Regions from separate parts of the Arthrobacter sp. 05T45 genome, predicted to be linked through region 3. Evidence: predicted binding sites of a transcription regulator. Region 3 holds the regulator's gene; each other region holds the start of a gene.
The links. Region 3 encodes HrcA, which represses chaperone genes, less so after heat shock. Its sites were predicted from a motif close to TTNGCACTCGNNNNNNNCGAGTGCNAA; they were not measured.

Region 1 (4,273 bases), on a different contig from region 3:
CTCGAAGGTGTACTTGCGGCCCACGAGCGCCTGGTCGATGTCCTTGAGGAGGTCCACGTTCAGCACCGGCTTGCCGTCGGCTTTGCGCCAGCCCTTGCGTTTCCAGCCGGGCATCCACTTGGTCACGGCGTTGATGACGTACTGGCTGTCGCAGAGGATCAGCAGGTCTTCCCCGGGCATGTGCGCCGTTGCCCGGAACAGGTCCAGCACCGCCATCAGTTCGCCCTGGTTGTTCGTGCCGTGGGGCCACCCCCCGGCCCGCCAGCAGTCGTCATTCACGTACCAGGCCCAGCCGGCCGGGCCAGGATTTCCTAAGGCCGAACCGTCGGCCGCTGCTGTAATCGTCACTGACCCATCCTGCCAGAACCCGCCGACGCCCACCGACGCCCCCTTGGACAGGGGCCGCGCTTAACCGGCGACGGCGGCCCCACCCGAAGGTGGGACCGCCGTCGTCGAACAGCCGATGATGGCTGGCGCGGGTGGTTAGAAACCGCCCATGCCGCCCATGCCGCCCATGTCGTCGCCGCCGCCCATCGGGGCGCCACCCTTCTCGGGCTTGTCGGCTACAACGGCCTCGGTGGTGAGGAACAGGCCGGCGATGGAAGCCGCGTTCTGCAGGGCAGAGCGGGTTACCTTGACCGGGTCGTTGATGCCGGCGGCCAGCAGGTCGACGTACTCGCCGGTGGCGGCGTTGAGGCCGTGGCCTGCGGGCAGGCCGCGGACCTTGTCCACGACGACGCCGGGCTCGAGGCCGGCGTTGAAGGCGATCTGCTTCAGCGGGGCGTCGATGGCAACGCGGACGATGTTCGCGCCCGTTGCTTCGTCACCGGAGAGCTGCAGGTTCGCGAATGCCTTGGCACCGGCCTGGATCAGGGCAACGCCACCGCCGGCGACGATGCCCTCTTCGACAGCAGCCTTGGCGTTGCGGACGGCGTCCTCAATGCGGTGCTTGCGTTCCTTGAGCTCGACCTCGGTTGCGGCGCCGGCCTTGATGACTGCAACGCCGCCGGCCAGCTTGGCCAAGCGCTCCTGCAGCTTCTCGCGGTCGTAGTCGGAATCGGAGTTCTCGATCTCGGCGCGGATCTGGGACACGCGGCCGGCGATCTGGTCGGCGTCGCCTGCACCCTCGACGATCGTGGTCTCGTCCTTGGTGACAACAACCTTGCGGGCCTTGCCAAGGAGTTCGAGTCCGGCGGTCTCAAGCTTGAGGCCGACTTCCTCGGAGATGACCTGGCCACCGGTGAGGATGGCGATGTCGGCCAGCTGCGCCTTGCGGCGGTCGCCGAAGCCCGGAGCCTTGACGGCGACGGACTTGAAGGTGCCGCGGATCTTGTTGACGATCAGAGTGGCCAGGGCCTCGCCCTCGATGTCTTCGGCAATGATCAGCAGCGGCTTGTTGGACTGCATGACCTTTTCCAGGACAGCAACCAGTTCCTTGACGTTGGAGATCTTGGAGTTGACGATCAGGATGTACGGATCCTCAAGGACCGTTTCCTGGCGCTCAGCGTCGGTGACGAAGTAGGCGGAGATGTAGCCCTTGTCGAAGCGCATGCCTTCGGTCAGCTCCAGCTCGAGGCCGAACGTGTTCGACTCCTCGACGGTGATGACGCCTTCCTTGCCGACCTTGTCGAGGGCTTCGGCGATCAGGGCGCCGATCTCGTTGTCGCCGGCGGAGATGGACGCGGTGGCGGCGATCTCTTCCTTGGTCTCGATTTCCTTGGCGGAGGCCAGGAGCTCGACGGTGACCGCGTCAACAGCCTTCTCGATGCCGCGCTTGAGGGACAGCGGGTCAGCGCCGGCCGCGACGTTGCGCAGGCCTTCCTTGACCAGGGCCTGTGCCAGCACGGTTGCCGTGGTGGTGCCGTCGCCTGCGACGTCATCCGTCTTCTTGGCAACTTCCTTGACCAGCTCGGCGCCGATCTTTTCGTAGGGATCGTCCAGCTCGATCTCCTTGGCGATGGAAACACCATCGTTGGTGATCGTGGGGGCGCCCCACTTCTTTTCGAGGACGACGTTGCGTCCCCGCGGGCCGAGGGTGACCTTGACGGCGTCGGCGAGGATGTTCAGGCCCCGCTCAAGACCGCGGCGTGCCTCTTCATCAAATGCAATGATCTTGGCCATAACGGCAGTAGTCCTTTCGGGACAGTCGTTAAGAATGAACCTTCGCTGTGGTGCCCGCGACGGACGATCCCAACCCCGCGGCCTCTGTATGCCGCCGGGTCCGGGATCTCACCCCAGCAAGGTGTTTCTTTAGCTCCTGGACCGACTGCCCCACTTCGCGGCCGGGCGGACCGGGCGTCGTGTTAGCAGTCAGTGCGCTGGAGTGCTAAATCAATAATTAGCACTCCCCCGGGGAGAGTGCAAGCAGTGGCCGGCCGGAACCGGCCGCCACGCGGGCACAATACGCTACGAGCGATCAGCCGCCGCTGCTGCTCGCGGCTTCTTTGCCGTCCACCGTGGGCAGGTTGTCCTCGCCGTAGGTCGAAACCATGTAGTTCGCTTCGGTGATGTCGCCGTGGGCATCAAAGTTGATCCGTCCGGACTGGCCGTCGTAGTCCGGCCGCTGGCCTGCCCGGAGGACGCCGACGCAGTCCTTGTAGCTCGTGCATGACTCGCTGGGCGGCTGGCTGCCGGCGGCCCCGGTTCCGCCTGCTGCCGGGGTTCCGCCGGAGACCGCGACGAGGGACGCCGCGATGGAGGTGCCGGCGTCGTCCTCTGCGGCGGCGGCGGCGACGGCGGCCAGGACGACGGCGTCGTACGTCTCGGCGGCGAACACCATGTCCTTCAGCCCGGGATCAACGGCCACGAGGTCCGCCTGGAAGGCTGCGGAGGGAAACACGCCGGGCAGGATCCCGCGTGCACCCTCGAGCGCCCGGGCGCCCAGGCCAGAGCCGTACTTGCTGACTGCTCCGTCACTGAGGACCAGCTTCTTGCCGGCGAGGCCGGCGTTGTTCAGCTCGGCGATGGCGCCCTGTGCGCCGTCGCGCGAGACCAGGATGACGGCGTCGGGGTTGGCGGCCTTAGCGGCGGCGACAGCCTGCTGCGCCTGGCCGGGGGTGAACTCCGAGTCCGCCACGACCTCCAGTCCGGACTGTTTCGCCGCGCCGCCGACGGCGGCGGCGACGTCTTTGCCGTAGTCGCCTTCCTCATGCAGGACGGCCAGGGTCCTGGCGCCGCCGTCTTTGACCAGTTTGGCGAGGACGGATGCCTGGGCGATGTCGGCGGCCGAGGTGCGGAAATAGTAGCCGCCGCTCTTGTAGTTGCTGAGCGCGGCGGCGGTGTTGGCCGGGGAGATCACGGCTACCTTGGCGTTGGCGAGCACGTCGATGGCGGCCGGGGCACGGCTGGAATCGGTCGGGCCGATCACGACGTCGGCCTTGGCGGCAACCAGCGCTTTCGCCTGGGCGGCGGTGTCCGTGCTGATGGTTTCCGGCAGCAGCTCCACCGGTTTGCCTTTGTGCCCGCCGGCAGCGTTGATCTCCTTGACGGCAAGTTTGGCCGCCGCGAGCTCGGAGGCGTTGAGGAAGTTCTGCTTGCCCGTGTTGTCCAGGATCAGGCCGATGCGCAGGGTGCCGTCACCGCTGGCGTCGGCGCTGGCCACGCGGGCACTGCCCGCGGGGCCCAGGCAGCCCGTCAGGGCCAGGGCCGCTACGGTGCCCGCCGCCAGGGCGCGGCCCAGCGGCAAATGTCCTCCGCGGCGCCCGGCCGCGTTCCTTGGGGCGTTCGTGACGGCAGCCAGTACCACTAGGCGGGCCGGACGCTTTCGGCCTGCGGGCCCTTTTCGCCCTCGCCGACTTCCAGTTCCACCCGCTGGCCCTCGTCCAGGGCGCGGTAGCCTTCCCCGACGATCGCGGACCAGTGCACGAAGACGTCGTTCTCGGAACCGTCCACGGCGATGAAGCCGTAGCCCTTTTCGGCGTTGAACCATTTGACGGTTCCCAGTGCCATGGTGTCCACACTTTCAGCTAGCTTGCGTGCGGCCCACCTCGATGTGCGCCGCGGACTGCGAAAAGAAATCCGCAGATACTGTACCCACAGCGTCCCCCAGGAACGCCGGCGGCGGGCAGGGCCCCCGCCTAATAGTTATTGAGGCGTAACCGGATTGGCTACTGGTAGCCGGGGCCGAGCACGACGACAAGGGGCATGTTGAACTCGGCAGAGTCCACGAGGGTGTCGACGCCGAGGAGGGCTCCGAGTGCCTCCGCATTGCCCTTCTGCTCGACGCCGCTGTAGAAGATCACCGACGTCTGTTGCGGGACACCGCCCCAGTTGC
Region 2 (4,273 bases), on a different contig from region 3:
CTTGTCGACCCAATAGCCAAGCGTCGCCATCATGGCCGATCCCCAGACGATCGAGGACACCGTCAGCTGCCCCACGATCACCGGCGCCTGATGGCCTGGTGTCCATTCCGCGATGACGAACGGCAGGGCCGTGGCCTGCGCGGCCTGGGCCTTGAGCGAGCGCACCATCTGCCGGTAGTCCGGCAGGCCGCCGCCGGGGACCGGGTTCGATGCCTCCCAGGGGGCCAGCCACTCGCAGTTGCGGGACCTGAGCGCTGTCCACTCCTTGCGGTCCCGGTACCGGATCGGGCGCAACACGATTTCGCCGCTCTCCAAGGTCACCGGCCAGGTGAAGCTGCCCCCCACGGGAGTTATTTGGCGAGGCTGGGGGCCAGGCTGGACGCGAAGCCGGGCAGCCATTCGCGCAGGCCCGGGCCGAGGTCCTCACTGTCGCAGGCGAGCTGGACACAGGCCTTGAGGTAGCTGAGCTTGTCGCCGGTGTCGTAGCGGCGGCCGCGGAAGATGACGCCGTACACGCCGTAGCCCTCGCCGGTGCCGGCCGAGAGTTCCTGCAGGGCGTCCGTGAGCTGGATTTCCCCGCCGCGGCCGGGCGCGGTGCGCTCCAGCACTTCAAAGACGGCCGGGTGCAACACGTAGCGGCCAATCACGGCCAGGTTGGACGGGGCGTCCGCGACATCGGGCTTCTCCACGAGCTGGTTGATGCGGACGTAGTCCTCACCGCCGATTGCCTCGACGTCCGCGCAGCCGTAGGCACTGATCTGGGACGGGTCCACCTCGATCAGGGCGACCACTGACCCGCCGGTCTTGGCCTGGACCTCGATCATGGTGCTGAGGAGCTCATCGCGGGCGTCAATGAGGTCATCTCCCAGGAGGACGGCGAACGGCTCATGCCCGACGTGCTGCTTGGCCCGGAGGACGGCGTGGCCGAGGCCCATGGGATCGCCCTGGCGGACGTAGTGGATGTCACCGAGGTTGCTGGCGGCCTGGATGGATTCGAGCTTCGCAGTGTCACCCTTCGCCTCCAGGGTGGACTCCAGCGCGGGGACGCGGTCGAAGTGGTCCTCCAACGCCCGCTTGTTGCGGCCAGTGATCATCAGGATGTCGTTCAGGCCGACATTCACGGCCTCCTCGACGACGTACTGGATGGCCGGCTTGTCAACGACAGGCAGCATTTCCTTGGGCATGGCCTTTGTGGCCGGGAGAAACCTGGTACCAAGGCCCGCGGCGGGGATAACGGCCTTGCGGACGGAAGCGATGGGTGTATTCACACGACTAATCTAACGGAGGGACCAATCATTGCGTAATCATTATGCGAACCGCCTGCCGGGCCCCCCGGTGCAGCGCGGCCGCAAAAGGCAGAGGACGGGCCAAGATGGCGTCAAAAGAGGAAATTCGCTCCAGCCACAGGGCGGCGCGTTCCGCACTCCCGCTGGCCGCACAGGACACCGCCGCGGCGGGCATCGCCAGCCACGGGCTCGCTTGGGCCTCCGGGCTTGGCCGCGGCCGCCAGGGCACCTTCGCGGCGTACCTCGGGGTGGGTGCCGAACCGCCCACACTGCCACTGCTGACTGCCCTGGTCGAGGCCGGGCACCGGGTGCTGCTGCCCGTTTGCGAACCCGACATCGAGCTCAGCTGGGTGTACTGGACTCCCCAGTCCGGGTTTGTCCGCAGCCGGTACGCGCCCATCCAGGAGCCTGTCGGAGAGCGCCACGGAACCGAAGTCATGCGGGACGCCACCGCAATCTTCCTGCCGGCCACCGCGGTGGATTTCTCGGGCAACCGAATCGGGCAAGGCGGCGGCTACTACGACAAGTTCCTTGCCGCCCTGGCTGCTATGTCCTCCGCGTCCGGCGGGGCGGACGCCGGGGCGGCCGACGCTGCGGCCGACGCTGTCGCGTTGCCGACTGCCGCCGTCGTCTATGACACGGAGGTGTTGCCCGCAGGCAGCATCCCCGCGGAGTCGTTCGACCGGAAAGTCGACACGGCGCTGACCCCGGGCGGGATCGTCCGCCTCGGCCGATCCCGGCCCGCCTGATCCGGGGTCCCGCCAAGGTGATAGAATTGGCACTCAGGCCCTGCGACTGCTAAGGACGGAACAGGTCGATAGACATATCGGCGGTGATCCGGACTCCGCAGCACGGGACCTGCTCGTTTGCCCCTGAGGAGGATTTCCAGTGCCCACGTATGCATACGCCTGCAAGGACTGCAGCCACGCCTTCGAGATCGTGCAGTCGTTCAGCGACAACTCCTTGACGTCCTGCCCCGAGTGCCAGGGCACGCTGCGCAAGAAGTTCAACAGCGTCGGCGTAGTGTTCAAGGGCTCCGGCTTCTACCGGACCGATTCGCGCGACACCAAGGGCAGCACGGTTTCCCCGGCTCCTGCAGCTCCCGCGCCCGCCGCCGCGGCCAGCTAAGGCACCTGCCGGGTTGGCGCCGGCCACCGGCTGGGCTACGGCCGGCTGATTCTGGGCACTGCCTGAATCCCTGTCCGCTGTTGCCGTTGCCGCTGTTGCCGTTGTCCACATAGGACGTTCCGCAGCTGCCGCCGCTCTGCGCAGATCCGTAGCGTGGCGGCATGGAACTTTTCCTCACCGCGGTTTCCCCGCCTTCGTTCAAGACGGCTGCCCCGGCGGCGCCTGTGCCGTCTTCCACGCCTTTATTCAGGCCTTTCCGCGCCGCAATGCCTGAAGCTGGCCCCGGCCGCTGGTCCCGTACCGGTATCCGTCCAACGAGCCTTCCTGCCGCCACGTTTTCCGCCGCAGGCCTTCCGTTCCGGAGCCGGATCGGTCCCGTGAAACCCCGCCGGCGTCCGCCCCGCGGCCGTCCGTCGTGGCGCCGCCTGCGCGGCTGGCTGAACCGGAACCGGCGGCTTATCGCGGCCCTCCTGTTCTGCATCCCCGCCGGACTGACAGTTCAGCAACTGGCTCCAGCGCCCACTGACACTGTCGCAGCCTTCGCCGCCGCGGCCGATCTGCCCGCTGGAAAGTCCCTGGAACCCGGCGATCTCAGTAGGATCAGCGTGCCACCCGGCCTTATTCCTGCGGGCAGCCCCGGCAGCGAGACCGCGTTCGTGGGAAAACAGCTCGCCGCACCGTTGCGCCAGGGCCAGCTCCTCACCGACGCCCAGATCCTGGGACCGGGCCTGCTCGCCGGAAGCCCGCGAGGCTCTGCGGCCGTGCCGCTGAGGATGGCAGATCCGGCCTCCATCCAGCTGGTCTCCCCCGGGCAGCTCGTCAACGTGGTGCTCACTGCCGGCAACGGCATGGAACAACCCGGCGAAAGCCAAATCCTGGCCGAAGCCGTACCAGTGCTCTGGACGTCGACGCAGGGCGGCAAAGCCGGCTCCTGGCCCGCCACTGCGGAGACTGACGGGCTGGTGGTGGTGGCAGCGACGGCCGACCAGGCCCGTAGGCTGGCGGGCGCGTCTACCCAGGGCAAATTGTTTTTCGTGCTTGTGGCTTCACCGCCGGGCTAGCTGTCCAGCCAGCAGGGCGTTTCCGCCGGGCCAGTGGCCCGGGCCGTATGCTCCGACGCGGGCCGCGCCCGCAGGCTCTGGGCTGCGGGCCGCCACGTCAGCCCCAGTGCGGCGGCTTCTGTTCCTGGAGCCAGGCGTCGTGATCGTAATTATCAGGCTGGTCACCCCAGCGCCGGGGGTCGTCTTCCGCCGCCTTGTTCGGCAGCACACCCTCCGGAACGGTGGCCTGTGCCTCCGAACGGCGGGACGTCTCCTTCGCGGCCTCCTGGTCCGGCCCGTCGCCGGTCGATTCCCCGGTCGATTCGCCGGCCTTCGACCCTGCGGTGTCGGCCGCGGCCTCCGTCGACTCGCCGGTCTTCGGCCCCGCGGTGTCGGCCGCGGCGCCCGCCGCGCCGGCTTCGCGGGCGCCGGTGGCGCCGGCGTCGTTCGTGTTGCCGGTGTTCGTGTTGCCGGTGTCGCCGGTGTTGCTAGTGATGCCGTCCGCACTCATGCCGCCGGCCTCCTTACTGCCTGTATTGCCTGTCATTGCTGATGCTGGTGCCTGCCGGCGGAATTCTTGGCCGGCAGTTTCGTGGCCGCGGAATACCTGTCCCGCGGGTTCGGCCGCCACGTGGTACTCGGCGGCCCGCGCCTCGTCAATCGCCAAATGCTCGATGCCGTCGTCGAAGAAACCGTGCGATGTCCGCAGCCGGCTGGACACGGCGGGCTTCTCCAACCCGAGGTACCCGCCAATCCGGTCGGCGCAGGCCGAGGGGTCGGTGAAGACCTCTATGGTCCACAGGGGCATGTACCGCCAGC
Region 3 (4,273 bases):
CCGCCAGTTCATCGCGGTCGCCCTTGGCCAGGGCCTGGACCAGGACCAGCCGTGTTCCTGGCCGTGGTTCCTCAGCCAGGTCCACGCATTCGACGCTCAGCTCCCCGGCAGCGACGGCTGTCACGGTGCCGGTCAGGCGCTTGCCTGCGCCGTCCGCGATGTCGACCGCTTCGCCGACGCCGATCCGTTTGACGGTGACGGCGTGTCGGGCCTCGGTTCCCTCGAGGACGAAGGCCGAGCCGGGGACCTGCTGGTCCAGGGTGCCTGGGGCGGTGAAGAAGACCGGGTTACTCACCGCTACAGGTTACCGAGCCGGTCCCGCAGTTTGGCGAAGACGCCGCCGCTGGCCGCAAGCTTTCCTTCCGTGAGGTGCTCGCCACGGTGCTTGGCCAGCTGGCGGAGAAGTTCCTCCTGGACGTGATCGAGCTTGACCGGTGTTTCCACCTGCAGGTGCACCTTCAGATCGCCGCGGCCGTGGCCGCGCAGGTGCGTGACGCCGAGACCGCGAAGGGTGATGATCTCGCCGGACTGGGTGCCGGCCTTGACGTCGATCTCCTGCTGTCCGTCGAAGGTGTCGAGGGATATTTCGGTGCCGAGGGCGGCCGCCGTCATGGGAATGTTGAGGCTCGCGTGCAGGTCATCGCCCTCGCGCACGTAAGTGGCGTCGTTGTTGACCCTGATCTCCACGTACAGGTCCCCGGCGGGGCCGCCGGCAGGGCCGGCCTCGCCCTGGCCGGACAGCTGGATGCGGGTGCCGGTGGCCACGCCGGCCGGGACCTTGACGGTCAGCGAGCGGCGGCTGCGGATCCGGCCCTGGCCGCTGCACTCGTTGCACGGGTCCTTGATGACGGTGCCGAAGCCCTCGCAAGACCCGCAGGGGGCGGACGTCATGACCTGGCCCAGGATGGACCGCACGGCGCGCTGGACCTGACCGCTGCCGCCACAGATGTCGCAGCGGACCGGGTGGGTGCCCTCCCGGCAGCAGGACCCCTCGCAGGTGGGGCAGATGACGGCCGTGTCGACCTCGAGCTTTTTGTTCACGCCGAACACCGCATCGCGGAGGTCGATCCGGACGCTGATCAGCGCGTCCTGGCCGCGGCGGACCCGGGACGCCGGGCCGCCCTGGCCGCCACCGGCGCCGAAGAAGGTCTCGAAGATGTCCTGGAAGGCGAAGCCCTGGCCCGAGTAGCTGCCGCCGCCGAACCCGTTGTCGGTGCCGTTCTCGTTGCCGGTGGTGTCATAGACCCGGCGCTTCTGCGGATCGGAGAGGACCTCGTAGGCGTGCGTGACGGCCTTGAACCTGTCCGAGGCGTCCTCCCCGGGGTTCACGTCCGGGTGCAGGGTCCGGGCCAGTTTCCGGTAGGCCTTCTTGATCTCCTCCCCCGATGCGTCGCGGGAGACTCCAAGAACGTCGTAGTGGCTGCTCAAAGTGTGTATCTCTTCCTTGTTGTACTGCCTGTGGGGCACTGCCTGTGGGGCAAGAAGTCGTATTCGGTCCCGGACCCGTCAGGGCCCCAGGATCCTCGAAAGATAGCGGGCCACCGCTCGGACGGCGGCCATGGTGGTGGGATAGTCCATCCGGGTGGGCCCAAGCACTCCGACCTTGGCCGTGGCGTCCGGCCCGTAGGCGGTGGCCACGACCGAGGCCTCGGCGAGACCGTCGTAGGGGTTTTCCCGGCCGATGCTGACGGTCACGCCGCGCGGGTCTTCGGCCATTTCGCTGAGCAGGCGGAGCATGACCACCTGTTCCTCGAGGGCCTCCAGCACGGGTCCGATGCTGAGCGGGAAGTCCACATTGGAGCGGGCCAGGTTGGCGGTGCCGGCCATGACCATGCGCTCTTCACGGCTGCTCGTGGCCAGGGCCTCAAGGCCGCGGGCCAGCGCCTGGGCTGCTCCGCGCCGCGCGGGCGGGCCACCGGCAACGACGGCGGGCAGCAGCTGCGGCATCAGGCTCAGCGGCGTACCGGAGAGGCTGGCCAGAAAGCTGCTCCGCAATTCCGACAGCGCGTCGTCGGGAATGTCCTGCCCGACGTCGATCACGCGCTGCTCCACCTTGCCGGTGTCAGCGATCAGAACAGCCAGCACTTTCCTGGGCGCCAGCAGCACGAACTCAATGTGCCGCACCCGGGCGCGGCTGAGCAGCGGATACTGCACGACGGCGACCTGGTTGGTCAGGTGCGAGAGGAGCCTCACGGTCCGGTCAAGGATGTCGTCAAGGTCCTCGGATCCTTCCAGCAGCGCCTGAATGGCCCGGCGCTCGGCCTGGGACAACGGCTTCACCGCTGAGATCTGGTCGACGAACAACCGGTAGCCCTTGTCAGTGGGGATCCGGCCTGCACTCGTGTGCGGTGCCGTGATCAGGCCCTCGTCTTCCAGCGCCGCCATGTCATTTCGGATCGTGGCGCTCGAGACGCCGAGATGGTGCCGTTCAACGAGCGCTTTGGAACCAACGGGCTCACGCGAATGGACGTAGTCCTCCACGATGGCGCGCAGCACTTCGAGTTTGCGCGGTTCGCTCACGCTCCACCTCCAATCGACTGTCCCGCAGCCGGTGCCACCCCCCGCGTCCGGTCCGGGTACACCAGTGGTGCACGGACGGCCCGCCACAGGACAAGGGTTAGCACTCGACATGCCTAAGTGCTAACCAGTCTAATATGAGTCGCCGCGTTGTTAGCATTGGATTCGCTCCAGGCGTGGCCCGCGGGAACGCGATTCCCGTCACGCCGGCGCCGAGACCGTGGCAGATGCTGCCGTTGCCGCGCCGTCGCGGTCCGGTTCCGGCCCCCGGAGAGTTCCACCGACCGCCGTACATTCCGAGTGCAAAGTAAGCGTGAAGAGATGTCGTACCAGAACTGGGGACCCCAGGACCTGTCCGCCCCCGCCAAGACCCAGTTGCCGGAAGTCCCGGTGAAACGCGGGATGGTCCTCGAGGAGGTCCAGTCCGGCTGGGTGGGCGCCGTAACCCGGGTGGAGAAGTCCGGCGGCATGCACGTGGTGGCGCTGGAGGACCGGCGGGGCAAGTCGCGGTCCTTCCGCCTCGGCTTCGGCTTCCTCTTGGACGGCCAGCCCATCCGCCTGATGCCGCCGGCCCCGAAGAAGACGGCACCGGCCGCCGGTGCCGGCCGCACGGCGTCGGGCTCGGTGCGGGTGGCGGGGCAGCGCGCACAGGTGGCCAAGGCCAGCCGCATCTGGGTGGAAGGAAAGCACGACGCCGAGCTGGTGGAGAAGGTCTGGGGCGATGACCTCCGGGTGGAGGGCATCGTCGTCGAGCCCCTGCACGGCATTGACGACCTCGCGGCCGCCGTGGCGGACTTCGGCCCGGGCCCCGGCCGGCGCCTCGGCGTGCTCGTAGACCACTTGGTGGCCGACTCCAAGGAGTCGCGGATCGCCGACGCCGTCATGGCCTCACCGGGCGCCGCAGGCAACGTCCTGATTGTGGGGCACCCCTACGTGGACGTGTGGCAGGCCATCCGGCCCTCGGTCCTGGGGATCGAGCAGTGGCCCGTGATCCCCCGCGGCACGGACTGGAAGACCGGGATCCTGATGGCTTTCGGGTGGCCCCACTCCACGAAGGAGGACATCGGCCTCGGCTGGCAGAAACTCCTGGGGGCTGTCCGCAGCTACGCTGATCTGGAGGCGTCGCTGCTTGGCCGCGTGGAAGAGGTCATTGACTTCCTCACCGTGCCCTAGTCCGCCGCGGCGGCCGCCCCTGATCTCCATTTCCTTGCCCGAGCAAGTATTCTTGAAACGGCGGCCGCGCTTCCAGTGCGGTCCCGGCTATTTCAGGCACAACCCAGGCAGCAACGCATCACCGCAATCCGAAGGGCTACACCGTGGCAGATAACGCACGCGAACACACGGGCAATCAGGCTGGCCATGGCCAGCCCCCGTACCATGGCGTTCCGGCAAACGCGCTGCCGCTGACGGCCAGCGAGGACCGCCAGTGGGCCACGCTCGCGCACTTCGGCGGCATCCTGGGCTGCGTGCCGTCGCTGCTGATCTACCTCATCTTCAAGGACCGCGGCCCGTTCACGGCACAGGAATCCAAGGAAGCCCTCAATTTCACCCTGCCGCCGACCCTGGCCGCGGTACTGGCCAATCTGCTGGTCTTCATCCCGGTGGTGGGCAACCTCTTCGCCGTGCTCGCCACGGTGATCTGGATCGCCGTGACGTGCTTCTCGGTGGCGGCAGGCATCCACGTCAACCGCGGCCAGCCGCACCGCTACGAGTTCAACCTGCGCTGGATCAAATAGCCGGCCCGGACCCAAGCACG

Region 1: a site for HrcA is predicted at 2,304-2,330, ahead of groL (chaperonin GroEL). Genes of this name have one in related genera too.
Region 2: a site for HrcA is predicted at 2,062-2,088, ahead of AC1DGD_RS02075 (FmdB family zinc ribbon protein). Genes of this name have one in related genera too.

Annotation. Positions count from the first base shown of each region.
Region 1 covers NZ_JBFTKI010000032.1:6,446-10,718, reverse strand. Annotated here, with positions in the region: gene AC1DGD_RS20265 (RNase H family protein) at 1-348, opposite strand, end outside; gene groL (chaperonin GroEL) at 484-2,121, opposite strand; gene AC1DGD_RS20255 (ABC transporter substrate-binding protein) at 2,417-3,685, opposite strand; gene AC1DGD_RS20250 (cold-shock protein) at 3,745-3,948, opposite strand; gene AC1DGD_RS20245 (LytR C-terminal domain-containing protein) at 4,107-4,273, opposite strand, start outside.
Region 2 covers NZ_JBFTKI010000001.1:435,410-439,682, reverse strand. Annotated here, with positions in the region: gene AC1DGD_RS02090 (GNAT family N-acetyltransferase) at 1-345, opposite strand, end outside; gene galU (UTP--glucose-1-phosphate uridylyltransferase GalU) at 351-1,268, opposite strand; gene AC1DGD_RS02080 (5-formyltetrahydrofolate cyclo-ligase) at 1,373-2,035, shown strand; gene AC1DGD_RS02075 (FmdB family zinc ribbon protein) at 2,175-2,414, shown strand; gene AC1DGD_RS02070 (RcpC/CpaB family pilus assembly protein) at 2,792-3,475, shown strand; gene AC1DGD_RS02065 (AAA family ATPase) at 3,573-4,273, opposite strand, start outside.
Region 3 covers NZ_JBFTKI010000012.1:43,611-47,883, forward strand. Annotated here, with positions in the region: gene AC1DGD_RS13025 (16S rRNA (uracil(1498)-N(3))-methyltransferase) at 1-295, opposite strand, end outside; gene dnaJ (molecular chaperone DnaJ) at 298-1,428, opposite strand; gene hrcA (heat-inducible transcriptional repressor HrcA) at 1,507-2,520, opposite strand; gene AC1DGD_RS13040 (DUF3097 domain-containing protein) at 2,839-3,690, shown strand; gene AC1DGD_RS13045 (DUF4870 domain-containing protein) at 3,834-4,253, shown strand.